3 regions of the Thermostichus sp. MS-CIW-36 genome follow, and region 1 is predicted to be linked to each of the others. Evidence: riboswitches for the same ligand, from Rfam matches in the RefSeq annotation. Region 1 holds a riboswitch; each other region holds the start of a gene.
What was found. Region 1 has a riboswitch for cobalamin ahead of metE (5-methyltetrahydropteroyltriglutamate--homocysteine S-methyltransferase). Riboswitches for the same ligand answer to the same signal wherever they lie in the genome.

Region 1 (4,050 bases):
AGACCCTCAGGTTGGGTTTCCAGAAGCTCCTCCCCTAGCTGATGAGCGGCAGCCACCATATTTTTCAGTGCGGGGATCACCTCCTCCCAGCGGCGGGTCTTGAGGCCACAATCGGGATTAACCCAAGTTTGCTCCACAGGCAAGTGGGCCAGTCCTGTGCGCAGCTGCTGCAGGATTTGCTCAACGCTCGGCACCGCAGGGCTGTGGACATCGTAAACGCCGTTGCCCACCTGGTGACGATACCCAGCCTGGGCAATTTGCAGCAGGGTTTTGTTGTTGCTGCGGCTGTTTTCAATGGAAAGCACGTCGGCATCCAGCCGCTCAATGTGCTCGATGATGTCCCCAAACTCTGAGTAGCACATGTGGGTGTGAATCTGGGTTTCCGGCTTGGCCCCGCCGGTAGCTAGGCGAAAGGCATCCACTGCCCAGCTGAGGTATTCTGGCCAGCGTTCTTTTTTCAGAGGTAGCCCCTCCCGCAGTGCCGGCTCATCCACTTGCACCATCACCGCTCCAGCCGCTTCCAGATCTGCCACTTCGGCTCTCAAGGCCAGGGCAATCTGCAAAGCCTGCTCCCGCCGGGGAATATCAACACGGGGAAAGGACCAGTTGAGCATAGTCACTGGCCCCGTGAGCATGCCTTTCACCGGCTTTTGGGTGTGGGACTGGGCTACTTGGAATTCCCGCACTGTCATGGGTTGGGGGCGAACCACGTCGCCGTAGAGAATGGGAGGGCGCACGCAGCGGCTGCCGTAACTCTGCACCCAGCCGTGTTCAGTGAAGGCAAAGCCTTCCAGCTTCTGGGCAAAGTACTCCACCATGTCGGTGCGCTCAAATTCCCCATGCACCAACACATCCAGGCCAATCTCTTCTTGAATGCGGATGCACTTGGCAATCTCAGCGTCAATGGCTGCTTCGTACTCCGCCTGCGAAACCTCCCCTCTTTTGTACTTAGCTCGCCACTGCCGCACCTCTGGAGTTTGGGGGAAGGAGCCAATGGTGGTGGTGGGCAAAGGTGGTAGCTGAACCTGCCGACTTAGGCGCTGCTCGTAGGGCAGGAATCGCTCGAAGTCCTGGAGCTTGAGGTTGGCCAAAGCCTGGCGCACTTGGGGGTTGGGGGGGCTAAACTGCGCAAAGCTCTGCCATTGCTGCTGGATTTCCGCCTGCTGGGCAGCAGTGTCTTCGCCGTTGAGGGCTCGCGCCAGGAGAGCTACTTCGGCCAGCTTCTGTTCGGCAAAGCTGAGGACATTTCTGAGGGGTTCCGGCAACTGGGCTTCCAGAGCAGCGTCGTGGGGCACAAATTGCAACGAAGCGGAAGGCTGCACTCGTAGGTTGGGAGCTACCCCCTGCAGCTCCCGCAGGCTGGCCAAGACGGTCTCAGGCTGAACCTTCCAGACATTCCGAGCGTCCACTACGCCAGCACCTAGGATCTGGTCAGCCGGAAAGCCATAGGTTCTTACCAGATCCAGGGTGTGGCCACGGGTAAAGTCAAGGCTAATGCCGGCCACCGGCAGTTGCACCACCCAGGGGTAAGTCTCCCCCAGGTCATCGAAGTAGGTGACCAAGTGGATAGGGATCCCGGCGGTTGCCAACTGGCGGTAGCTCATTTCCACAGCTTCCCGCAGGCCACTTCCCTGGCTGGTAACCAAAATGGGATCGTGAATCTGGACTTCTGGGATCCCCAGCTGTTTTAACTCCTGGAGGAGATCCCGGTACAGAGGAAGGAGCTTTTCCAAGTCCGCCCGCAGATCCCCAGATCGCTGGCTAAGGCAGAGCAAAGTCACTGGACTGAGGACAACGGGGCTGGTGCGCTCCCCTAGGATCCCTTGGGCCCGCCGAACTCTTTCCAAAAAATCCCCAAAGTTAGGACTGGGATCGGCTTCCGGCTCAATTTCGGGTACCAAGTAGTGGTAGTTGGTGTCAAACCACTTGGTCATTTCCAAAGCCGGCAGGCCCTCCCGCCCCCGCGCCATGGCAAAGTAGCGGTCTAAACCCGACAGACCTCGGAACCGAGAGGGGATCAGCCCCAGCCAGGTGGCCCAGTCCAGTACATGGTCGTAGAGAGTCTGATCCCCTACCGCAATGTGATCAATCCCAGCTTGTAGCTGAGTCTGCCAGGCTTGAGTCTCCAAATCCCAAAAGGTAGCCAGCAGAGCCTCTGACCCTAGGGCACCACTCCAAAAGCCTTCCAAAGCTTTTTTGAGCTCGCGGCGCTTGCCCATGCGGGCATACCCCAATGTCATGGTTTGTGCAGTCATGTTGTGTGCCATCCCAAATACTGAGTTTTCTAATTTTCCTGCGTTCAATTCGCCCTCAACTGGGATCCCGCCCGCCAAGGAAGAAACCGGCTGTTCCTCTCTTGCCTCTGGAACCCCAACAAAACACTGCCTTTTGCGCAAAAAAGATACTCAACGCAGCCAGCGATCGCAGTGGCTACTTGCCAGCCTACCAATTGAAGTCAGGAAGCCTGACATCTCACTCTTTCCTTCGCGTAGGCGGGCTGTAGATCTTGATAGATCTTGGTGCAACAGCACCCAAAATTTACTCTCTCCCGGCCAACTTGCTCAGAGTCTTGCTTGGGTTCTTGGACTTATTTCTACTGCTGAGGAGTACCGAAAGCTTGTGGGAGCAACGCCGGGAAAATGCTCAGGATAACGAAAGCAGAAACGAGCTAAAGCCAAGACAGTTACCATCTGTACCTCGCAGATGTTGTGAAGTTTAGAAAAACCATCGGCGGGCATTCTGACTGACACGGTTTTGGGGGACAAGATCTGGATCGGCAGCGAATGACTCTAGAGATTTGCTGCAGAACTTCTCCTAAACCGGATCACAGCTGCGGGACAGCGGCAGATTCTCACTGCTCTTTCCCCGTTTCCTCTGGCGGCTGATCCCCGTCAGAACCGATAGCTGAGCTACATCGTATCACGGAGTTCAGAGACGGGAGTAGAGTGCTTCAATCATCACCAAGCCAGCAGCCTTTGGAGCTACCAGACCTCACCTTTCACCCAGCGGTCTTGCAGGAAGTCATCGGAACCCTCTAAGCATCCTCCCCCCCTGCATTGCTCTCAAGATAAGGCAGTGGTAGCTTAGCTGCCATAAGTCTTGTCCAGGAGGCAAGGGGGTTTGCTCCTTTTTGCTTTGCTGAAAAAGCGACAGATCGGGGTTTCTATGGCATCAAGCTTAAAAGTAACTGTGTGGTCTGTGGGCCTCTTCTTGCTGAGCCAGATGTGGGCTGGATGCGCTCAGAATGCTGCTGAGCGGACAGCTTTCGATCCAAAGCTAGCAGGATCCAGCGATCAAATCGTGCTGGCCATTGGAGGGGAAAGGGAAGAAGGATTTGATCCCACCCTGGGCTGGGGACGTTACGGTTCGCCTTTGTTCCAAAGCACTCTGCTGCGGCGGGACGAGAACCTTGAGATTGTAAACGACCTGGCGACTGGCTACACTGTCAGCCAAGATGGCCTAACCTGGACGGTAACCCTACGAAAGGATGCAGTCTTCTCCGATGGAAAACCTGTCACAGCAGCGGACGTGGCTTACACCTTTAACCAAGCAGCTCGGAGTGGTGGTCTGGTCGACCTAACCGCCCTAAAGGAAGCAGTAGCTATCGACACTCATACGGTGGAGCTGCGGCTGCAAAAACCCCAAAGTACTTTTGTCAACCGCCTCATCACCTTGGGTATCGTGCCTCAACATGCCCACGGGCCTGATTATGCTCGCAAACCCATTGGCTCTGGCCCCTACCGACTGGTGCAGTGGGATGAGGGGCAACAACTGATTGTGGAGGCAAATCCCTTATATTACGGCCAGACTCCTGGCATTCGGCGGCTGGTTTTCCTTTTCCTGGAGGAGGATGCAGCCTTTGCAGCAGCCCGAGCCGGACAGGTACACGTGGTTAGCGTGCCTCAGTCTTTGGCTAAGCAAACTGTTAAGGGCATGAAGCTTCACGCCATTCCCAGTGTGGATAACCGAGGGCTGATGTTCCCCTTTCCCCCTAAAACCGGTGCGACAACCCCAAAGGGATACCCCATCGGCAACGATGTGACTTCTGAC
Region 2 (4,050 bases), on a different contig from region 1:
GAAAGCCGAAGCGGAAAAAATTGCCATCCCTCCTGCCCAGCATTTTCAGGCAAGGATAGGCAGTGGGGCAGAAGCCTGGGTGGAAGACCAGTGGATCCGCATCGGTCGGCTGAGCTGGCTACAGGAGATGGGGATCCCCTGGGATCCCTCTTGGTCAGAGCGGGTTCAGAATTGGGAAAGCCAGGGCAAAACGGTGATCGGCGTAGCCCAATCCCAGAGCCTGGTGGGGCTGTTGGCCATTGCCGATCCGCTCAAACCCACCTCTCCTGAGGCAGTGCAACACCTGCAACAGATGGGTCTAGAGGTGATCCTGCTAACCGGGGATAACCCCACCACGGCCCAAGCGGTTGCTCGGCAAGCAGGCATTCAGCGGGTAATTGCCCAAGTCCGTCCGGATCAGAAGGCAGCTTACATACGCAGCCTAAGACAACCGCGACGGCGGGTGGCGATGGTGGGAGATGGCATTAACGATGCTCCGGCTCTGGCAGAAGCCGATGTGGGGATCGCCATTGGTACAGGTACGGATGTGGCGATGGCCGCCAGCGATATTACCCTCATGTCGGGAGATCTGCGCGGAGTCGCCACTGCCATTCAACTCAGCCGGGCCACCCTCAACAACATCCGCCAGAACCTCTTCTTCGCCTTTATCTACAATACGCTGGGGATCCCGATTGCCGCTGGGGCGCTCTATCCCTTTACAGGCTGGCTGCTCAACCCCATGCTGGCCGGGGCGGCAATGGCCCTGAGTTCCATTTCGGTGGTCGCCAATGCCCTGCGCCTGCGACACTTTCAGCCCCCCAGACCAGCGGGCCGGCGTTAGGCCCTCTCCCAGGGGCAAGGGGGATTAGCGCGGCAACAGTTTTGCTGCCCTTTGAGCATGAGTCTGCCGTACCGCTCATGCCTCAGGGCTATCTTCTGGCAGACAAGGACATCCCCCCCGGGAGCTTGGTGAACGACAAGCGGCAAGCTAACCTAAAAGGCTCAGGCAGACTGGGGAAAGCGCGGTGCAAGTCCGCCACTGTGACGCAACTGTGATGGGATCCCTCCCTCAGCCAGAACACCCACCTGCCGTTGTCCTGTACCCCTTGCGATTCACAAGGAACGGAGTTTTTTGTGTTGAATACCCTCAGTGTTTCCCCTCCCCTTTCGGTTGGGCAGCTCGCTTCTCCTTCATTGCCCCTATTGCTTATCGGCCACGGATCCCGCGACCCCCAAGGGCAGCAAGCCTTTCTGGAGCTAGCCCAGGCTTACCAAGCTCTCACCCCCCATCGACCGGTGATCCCCTGCTTTCTGGAGCTGACCCAGCCAACCATTGCCCAGGGGGTAGAGCAGTGCTTGGCCCAAGGGTGGCAGGAGATCGTGGCCCTGCCGCTGTTGCTGTTTGGGGCCCGCCACAACAAGTTCGATGTGACGATGGAACTGGATCGCCTGCAGGCCCTCTATCCCCAGTTGCGCATTCATTACGGTGGGCCGCTGGGGATCCGCATCGAGATCCTGCAACTGCTGCGAGACCGATTGGCTGCTCTGATAGCTGCCCAACCGCGGCGGATCCCAGAGGCAGAAACCGTGCTCCTATTTGTGGGTCGCGGCTCCAGCGATCCTGAGGCCAATGCCGAAGCCTGTAAACTGGCTCGGCTGCTTTGGGAAGGATCCGGGTTTGCCGCTGTGGAGACCTGCTTTATCGGCATTACCCATCCCCGCCTGCCTGTGGGGTTGGAGCGGGCCTCGTCCTGGCATCCGCGTCGGGTGATCGTGCTGCCCTACTTTCTGTTTACGGGGGTGTTGGTGAAAAAAATCGAGGCGGCAGTGGAACAACAACGACAACGACAGCCGGAAATCGACTGGCTGATGCTGCCGGAATTGGGCCTTGTGGACACGGTGCTGCACAGCCTGCAGCAACTGGAGCAGGAAGCCCTGCAGGGCCAAACCCCGATGAACTGCCACCTGTGCAAGTTTCGCCTGGCCGTGAGCGCAGAGGTTGGAGCTGGATCCAGCCATCACCACCCTCACGAGCCTCATGACCACCATCACGGGCACGGATCCCATCACCACCCTCATTCTCACCATCACCCTCAGCACGGCCACACCCACGCAGCGGCTGGGGATCCCTGGGCCCAATTAGAGGGCTACCACCAACGGGCATGGCAGGTGCCCTAAGAGGGAAACAGAGGCTGCTGGCGGGATAAACTGAGTGCAGACAGGCCATTTTTGAACCTGGTTTTCCCGCTCTAGCGGTTGTGATGACGAAAAAACGATGATGCTCTCCCGCTCCTCTTGGGTTTCAGGTGCCGCTGCCGCGGGGAGCGGGATCTTTGTTTTCGCCCTGGTGGTGGGGCTGCTGGATCAGATCCTGCCCACCCTGCCCAAGGTTTCCCTCTCCCTGGCCGGGATCCCTGGGATCCTGGCTGGAATTGGGTCTGCCTATGGGGTTTGGCGGGTGGTTCAGATGGGTCTGCAGTCGGGCTCCTGGACTGATTTTCGGGCCTCGCTGGTAGCGGCTCTGTCTCCCTTTGATCCCGCCGATTATGGCGGCAACCCTCGGCAACCCGAGGAGGATTCTCTCCCTTTGCAGTCGGTTGACGAGGATCCTCAAACCCAGATCCGCGATCGACAAATTCTTGATCAAGCTGAGCAGCAGACGGAAACTGAAACCGAAGTAAGCGAACACACTCAAGTAAGACTGCAGGGCGAGCAGCACCAGGATCAAGCTTCGCAGGCCAAGGCCCAACAGTTGCAGCCCCTACAAGAATTGTCATCACCTTCTTCCCCAAGCCCTGAGTCGGCAAAACCCACACCAGAGCCAGAGCTCAACCAAAAACTTCGCCAACTCCAGATGCAGGTCGCCACTCTGAAAATAGAACTGGAACTCCAAGAAATCCAACTGCAGCAGTTGGAGGTGAGGCGGACTCGGCTTCAGCAGCAGAAGCAGAAACTCAAGCACGTTCTGCGTCGCACGGCGTCCGAAAATCAAAGGCTGCGCTTCTTACAGGAGCAAAAAGCCCGGCAACTGGAGCAAACTCAGCAAGAGCTGCAAGCTTTGCGGGAGTCCTACCGCGCCTTGCAAGTTCTCCAGGAAATAGGCTTCACCCTAACCCAAAACCTATCTCACAAAATAGCCGAAACGGAACCCTCTAAGCCCTCCGGCTAGCCGAAGTCTCAACTCACCCGTTTCAGGACAAATACACTCCCCTCGCTGCCCCGACCCAGCCGCAAGTCTTCATCCAAATAGGTGATATCCAGCCAGCCCGTTGGCTCGCGGCGGCGGATATCGATTTGAATAGCCGGGATCCGCTCCGGAGCCCGCTCGAGCAAATAGAGAAAACTCTCGATCTCGTAGCTCATCAAAGCTTGGGATCCGAGCACCAATCGCTCGAAAATCACCCTCACCCGGCGCTCAGATTCGGGGTAAAAGCGCGCTGATACAGCCAAGACTCCCCGTGGCATCCAAGCCTCCAGCCAACCGGATCCCTGGATCTCCGCCACGTTGAAGACCCGTCCAGCTTTGGCCCGAATACACTGGTAGATCGCCCCGGTGGTGAACAGGGGCAAATTGGCCAGCCGCAGCAGAGCTGTGCTCGTGGTAAATAGGGTGAGCCAGTTCCCCTCCAACCCTTCAGCAGCAGATGTTGGTTTGGGGGTGGGGTTGAGCGCTTCTAGGGCGGCAATCTGAGACAGGATCTGGGCTTGCTGCTCAGGGGAAACTTTCCGGCCCCGGTCGGTTGCCTCCAGTAGGTGCAGCAGAGCCGATTTTTGCTGAGCCAGGGCCTCAGACATGGGCACACTCCGAAGGCACTGACCCTATTTTAGAGAACGCGGGATCCCTCTGCCCTTAACCGTCTTCTCCCACCAGTTTCAGGTTCAGATCTGCCACCTGCTCATACCCCAGCCCGGCCCGCACCACCAGCGGCTCGGATCCGGTCAAATCGATTACCGTAGAGACCTTGGCCCGACGGGGGGCATCGTCATCCAGCACCAGATCCACCTGTTTTTCCAACTGCCGCATCTCTTCAGCCGCAAAGATCCCACCCTCATCCCAGGGGTCGCTCTCCC
Region 3 (4,050 bases), on a different contig from region 1:
CAATCTTTTGCGGCGCAGCTCGGGTGGGGTCTTGCGATGGGGGCCGCCTTGGTGCTCCTCCAGGCACAAATGCAGGTGCCAAGTTTCGGTGGCAACGGTTAGATAGCCATCGTAGAGCACGCACAAAGCTGGAGGTTTCTTAAAAGCCAGCTCCAGCACCCCGCCTTCCGCCACATGGCCCACCTGGATCTCGGCCCAGTGCTCTTGAAACAGCTCGTAGAGCAACGGCCCCAAGCAGTCGATGTGGGCAGGGATCCCTTCATAAAGGGTTGTCCAACCCGTTAAAGAAACTTCCTGCCAAGTTTGATGGAGAGGGGTTATCCAGGGGGTAAAAGTGGCCATGAGAAAGCTCCTCAGTGCAGTGGTGGAATACGAGCAATCACCCCTTTTTTGAGAGGGCGCTCGGCCCAGGGTAGGATCCCATCTGGCTTGGTGAGGTAGAGCTCTGCTGTCTGCAGAATGAGATCCACATCTTTTGGATCGAGATCTCCAAAAACATAGGTCATCTTTTGAGGTGCTGCCAACGCAACGACACAAGCATGGCTGCAGCCGCTCATACAGGCAACCGGCTTCAGGGTCAGTTGAGGATTGAGGGTTTGAGATTGCAGGGCAGACAGCAGCATTTCTCCCTTGCTAATCCCTTCTTTTTGGCCGTTAACCCACCGAGATCCGCAAGTGACACAAACCCAAAGACAATGGCTGCTGGGTTGCTGAGCAGCGCTGCCAGCTTGGATGGGCAACTGGGAAGTTGATCGAGACATGGTGCTCCTTGATATAGTCATAGGTTTCTGTCCAAGCAAAGGGTGTGAGAAGAGGCAAAGACGATCTCAATGTCTTGGCCAAGGATTCAGCAGTGAGTTAGACAGCTAAAAGTCAGCCTCAAGTCGCTCTAAAATTGGCCCCTTAAATTAAGCCGAACGGTGCGACCCACTCCGGGGTAGCCGGGGAAAACCTCATATTGCTCATCCAGCAGGTTATCGACTCCCACCTCGAGAGCGAGATTTTCTGCTACTGGGATCCCTCCCCGCAGAGCCAGGTTGGTGTAGCCGGGCAGAGATTGGGTATTGGCGTTGTTGGTAAAGAAAGTGCCAATGTGATGCAGGAAAACTGAGGCATACCGATCCTCTGCATCGCGGTAGCTCAGGCCCAGGTTGAAGCTGTCTGCTCCCACGAAGGCTAGCTGTTTGCCAACCTCTTTGGGATCCAGCGCCGAGCGGATGATGGGATCGTTCAGGGTGTAGTTGGCAAAAAGAGTCCAGTTTTCCCCCAATCGCAAATCCAGGGCTGCTTCCAAGCCCGTGTATTCCACGAGCTCAATGTTTTCGTAGGTTCCCCTGCGCGGGCCGGTGCTGACAAAGGTAATGCCATCGCGGATGCGGTTATGGGCAAAGGTCAAGCGCAGTAGGCCAAAATCTCCCAGAGCCTGATCCAGGCCAATGTCAAAACTCTCTCCCCGCTCCGGGCGCAAATTGGGGTTCCCATCTACCTCAAAAAAGCCCCGCAAACGAAAGAATAAGTTTGAGATCAAGGGGGTGCGAAAGCTGCCGGCATAATTGGCCCTCAGGGTGGTGCCTTCTGCCAAAACCCAGCGGATCCCTGCGGCAGGAGAGGTGGCCGAACCGTTGACCAGATTGCTCGAATCTTGGCGAACACCTAAGTTGAGATAAAAGTTGGGCTGTGGCTTGTAATCCAGGCGGGCAAAGAGGGCCCCTTGGTTCACGGTATTGTCGTAGTTGACATTGGTGGATCCCCTGGCAAAGGAGAAGGTGGTGTTGCGAGCTGAAATGGATCGGTAATCCGCTCCTAGAGTAAGCTCCAGGTTTTCAGCAGCCTTCCAGGTGTATTGCAGTTGGGATCCCCACCCCGTTCGCAGGATCTCATCCCGGGATCCCTGGCTTTGTGGGGCGCTGAAGCGATAGTTGAGGTCGTCAAAAAATACCCTGGCTTGCAGGGATCCCCTCTCTTGATCCCACAGCCAACTGAGATCTAACAGCAGGTCGTTGGTGTTTTGCACTGCATCGGGGGAGGGAAACTCGGTGCTGCCAGGCACCTGAAACGCTTTATTGAGATAAAGGGCATTTCCGGTTAGGACCTGGCCTTCTGCCAGTTGCCAGGTGAGTTTGGCTTGTAGGTTGTGGTACTCCACCGCCGAGTTTTCCCGCCTGCCTGCTTTGCCCAAACGCCTAATTTCAAAGGGAAAGTCGTTGTTGCTCTGCAGACGGCGATAGCTGACCACCCAGCCCAGATCCTGCGCTTGGCCGCGGTTCTGGATCCCTTGCTCGTTGAGGCCGTAGCTGCCGATAGCCGCTTCCAGCACGGTCTCGGATCCCGGCTTTGGATCCAGCGTCACGATGTTGATGACCCCGCCAACAGCGTCGGATCCGTACAAAGTGGAGCCCCCACCTGGAGAGATCTCAATACGCTCGACCACATCTGTAGTGATCTGAGACAGATCGAACCCGCCAAAAAAGCCCAGGTCGTTAATGGGGCGGCCATCCAAGAGCACCAACACCTGGGCCGTTCGTCCTCCCCGCATAAACTGGGAGCTAAGGGCTCCCAACTGGGTTCCTGCCGTGCCGTCGCTGAGGATCCCGGGCAGGTAGCGCAGGGCCTCCTGAACCGTTCTTGCCCCTTGCTCTCGAATTTGCTGGCGGGTAATGACGTAAACCGGGCGGGAAGAATCCCGCAGCAAACCAGGACGGCGAAAAGGTGTGGTGACGGGTTGATTTAAAATCTCGGCGCTAACACCGGTTTCCAACACCTCTTGAGCTGAAGGTGAAGAGGCCGCCGGCTGCGCCCACGCTGGGATCCCCAAAACAAAGCCCCCCAGCGCCAGGCTGAGACCTAGAATGGGATTCATTTTCTTTCTTGAAGCTCCTGATTCCGTGCGACGCGGAAGAAAGACGAGCCAGAACCGCAGGCGGGCATCCTGACTGAGGGCATGGGTCTAGCCCAAGCCCATCACAGTTGCGGCACAGCGCCGGATTTGCACCGGACTTTCCCCTTTACATGCCCTGGCTGATCCCCAGGACAACCTGTCGGTACAGCTTTCTCTGCGATTGCTCCGAAAAAGCCGTGCTAGGCATCATACATCCCCTGCTCTGGAGTTCCTATCCTGCCAGGGGGGATGTCATCCCCAGGGGTGAACGGGATCCCAACGGCAATCCCAGGGCTTTGGATGGGCCACATCCCACCAACTTAGAAAACCTGGGCCAGACTTCTTCTTTGCTTTGTAAGCAGTTAAAGAGTAGCCCACTACTATTCCAGATCCTGAGGCCCAAGGATCCCTTAGCCTTTTAGAGAACAGAGCATGACTCTAGTCAATAATAAGCTCAACTATACTGAAAATAATGTATAATATGTTCAGTACGGATTACTACCAGTTGATCTTTCTGTTTACTTTCGAGTCTGCCAACATGGTAGCCAAAGCAAAGCAGAAAATTGGTAGTAAGACGACACGGAAACTGCGCTTTGGGTATTCTACTCAAAGCTTTGCGGGATACCGCCATTCTGTTTGGAAACAAACAGAATGCTATCGCTGCATAGTTGAACAGTGATGTTCAGCAGTGTTCAGCGTAAATGTATCAGATACGCTGAGACTTCACAAGACCCACAGCTTTTGGGAAAGCAAGATGGGGACGCTGGCCTAGCCGTCATGGGCGGGATCCGTATGAATTAGTACCCAACCGGATAGAAAAGAGGGGCTTTTTCGGTCGCGTGAGCGGCGCGGAGCGCTCTTTCTGGCAAAGCCGTTGCCTGGTGGGCTGGATCCGGCTCAACTTGGCTGGGAGAGGCAATTGGCACCTCGATCATCCGATCCGGTACCAGCGGCACCATTTCGGAGCGGTCGGCGATTTCCCGGAGAGAATTGGCAATGGATTCTTGAGTCAGCAGAAACTGTCGTTCGTTGCGCTGCATCTGCTGCCACACCTGGTAACGCTGGCTCCACCGGCTTTGGGTATGCACAGTCCAACTGTAAAGGCTCAACACTGAAACGCCGGAGAGGATAGCCATCCCTGTGGAGATTTGCTTCCACCAGGCTAGGTGTTC

Region 2: it holds a riboswitch for cobalamin, as region 1 does, so the genes downstream of both, ACVWVQ_RS01410 (sirohydrochlorin chelatase) here and metE (5-methyltetrahydropteroyltriglutamate--homocysteine S-methyltransferase) in region 1, are expected to answer to the same signal.
Region 3: it holds a riboswitch for cobalamin, as region 1 does, so the genes downstream of both, ACVWVQ_RS10875 (TonB-dependent receptor plug domain-containing protein) here and metE (5-methyltetrahydropteroyltriglutamate--homocysteine S-methyltransferase) in region 1, are expected to answer to the same signal.

Annotation. Positions count from the first base shown of each region.
Region 1 covers NZ_JBSSBR010000001.1:161,515-165,564, forward strand. The annotation lists gene metE (5-methyltetrahydropteroyltriglutamate--homocysteine S-methyltransferase) at 1-2,255, opposite strand, end outside; cobalamin riboswitch at 2,713-2,917, opposite strand; gene ACVWVQ_RS00780 (ABC transporter substrate-binding protein) at 3,166-4,050, shown strand, end outside.
Region 2 covers NZ_JBSSBR010000002.1:11,716-15,765, reverse strand. The annotation lists gene ACVWVQ_RS01415 (heavy metal translocating P-type ATPase) at 1-820, shown strand, start outside; cobalamin riboswitch at 948-1,083, shown strand; gene ACVWVQ_RS01410 (sirohydrochlorin chelatase) at 1,114-2,157, shown strand; gene ACVWVQ_RS01405 (hypothetical protein) at 2,255-3,148, shown strand; gene ACVWVQ_RS01400 (PAP/fibrillin family protein) at 3,157-3,774, opposite strand; gene ACVWVQ_RS01395 (L-threonylcarbamoyladenylate synthase) at 3,830-4,050, opposite strand, start outside.
Region 3 covers NZ_JBSSBR010000025.1:37,006-41,055, forward strand. The annotation lists gene ACVWVQ_RS10865 ((2Fe-2S) ferredoxin domain-containing protein) at 1-342, opposite strand, end outside; gene ACVWVQ_RS10870 (DUF1636 domain-containing protein) at 354-761, opposite strand; gene ACVWVQ_RS10875 (TonB-dependent receptor plug domain-containing protein) at 890-2,860, opposite strand; cobalamin riboswitch at 2,903-3,055, opposite strand; gene ACVWVQ_RS10880 (hypothetical protein) at 3,676-4,050, opposite strand, start outside.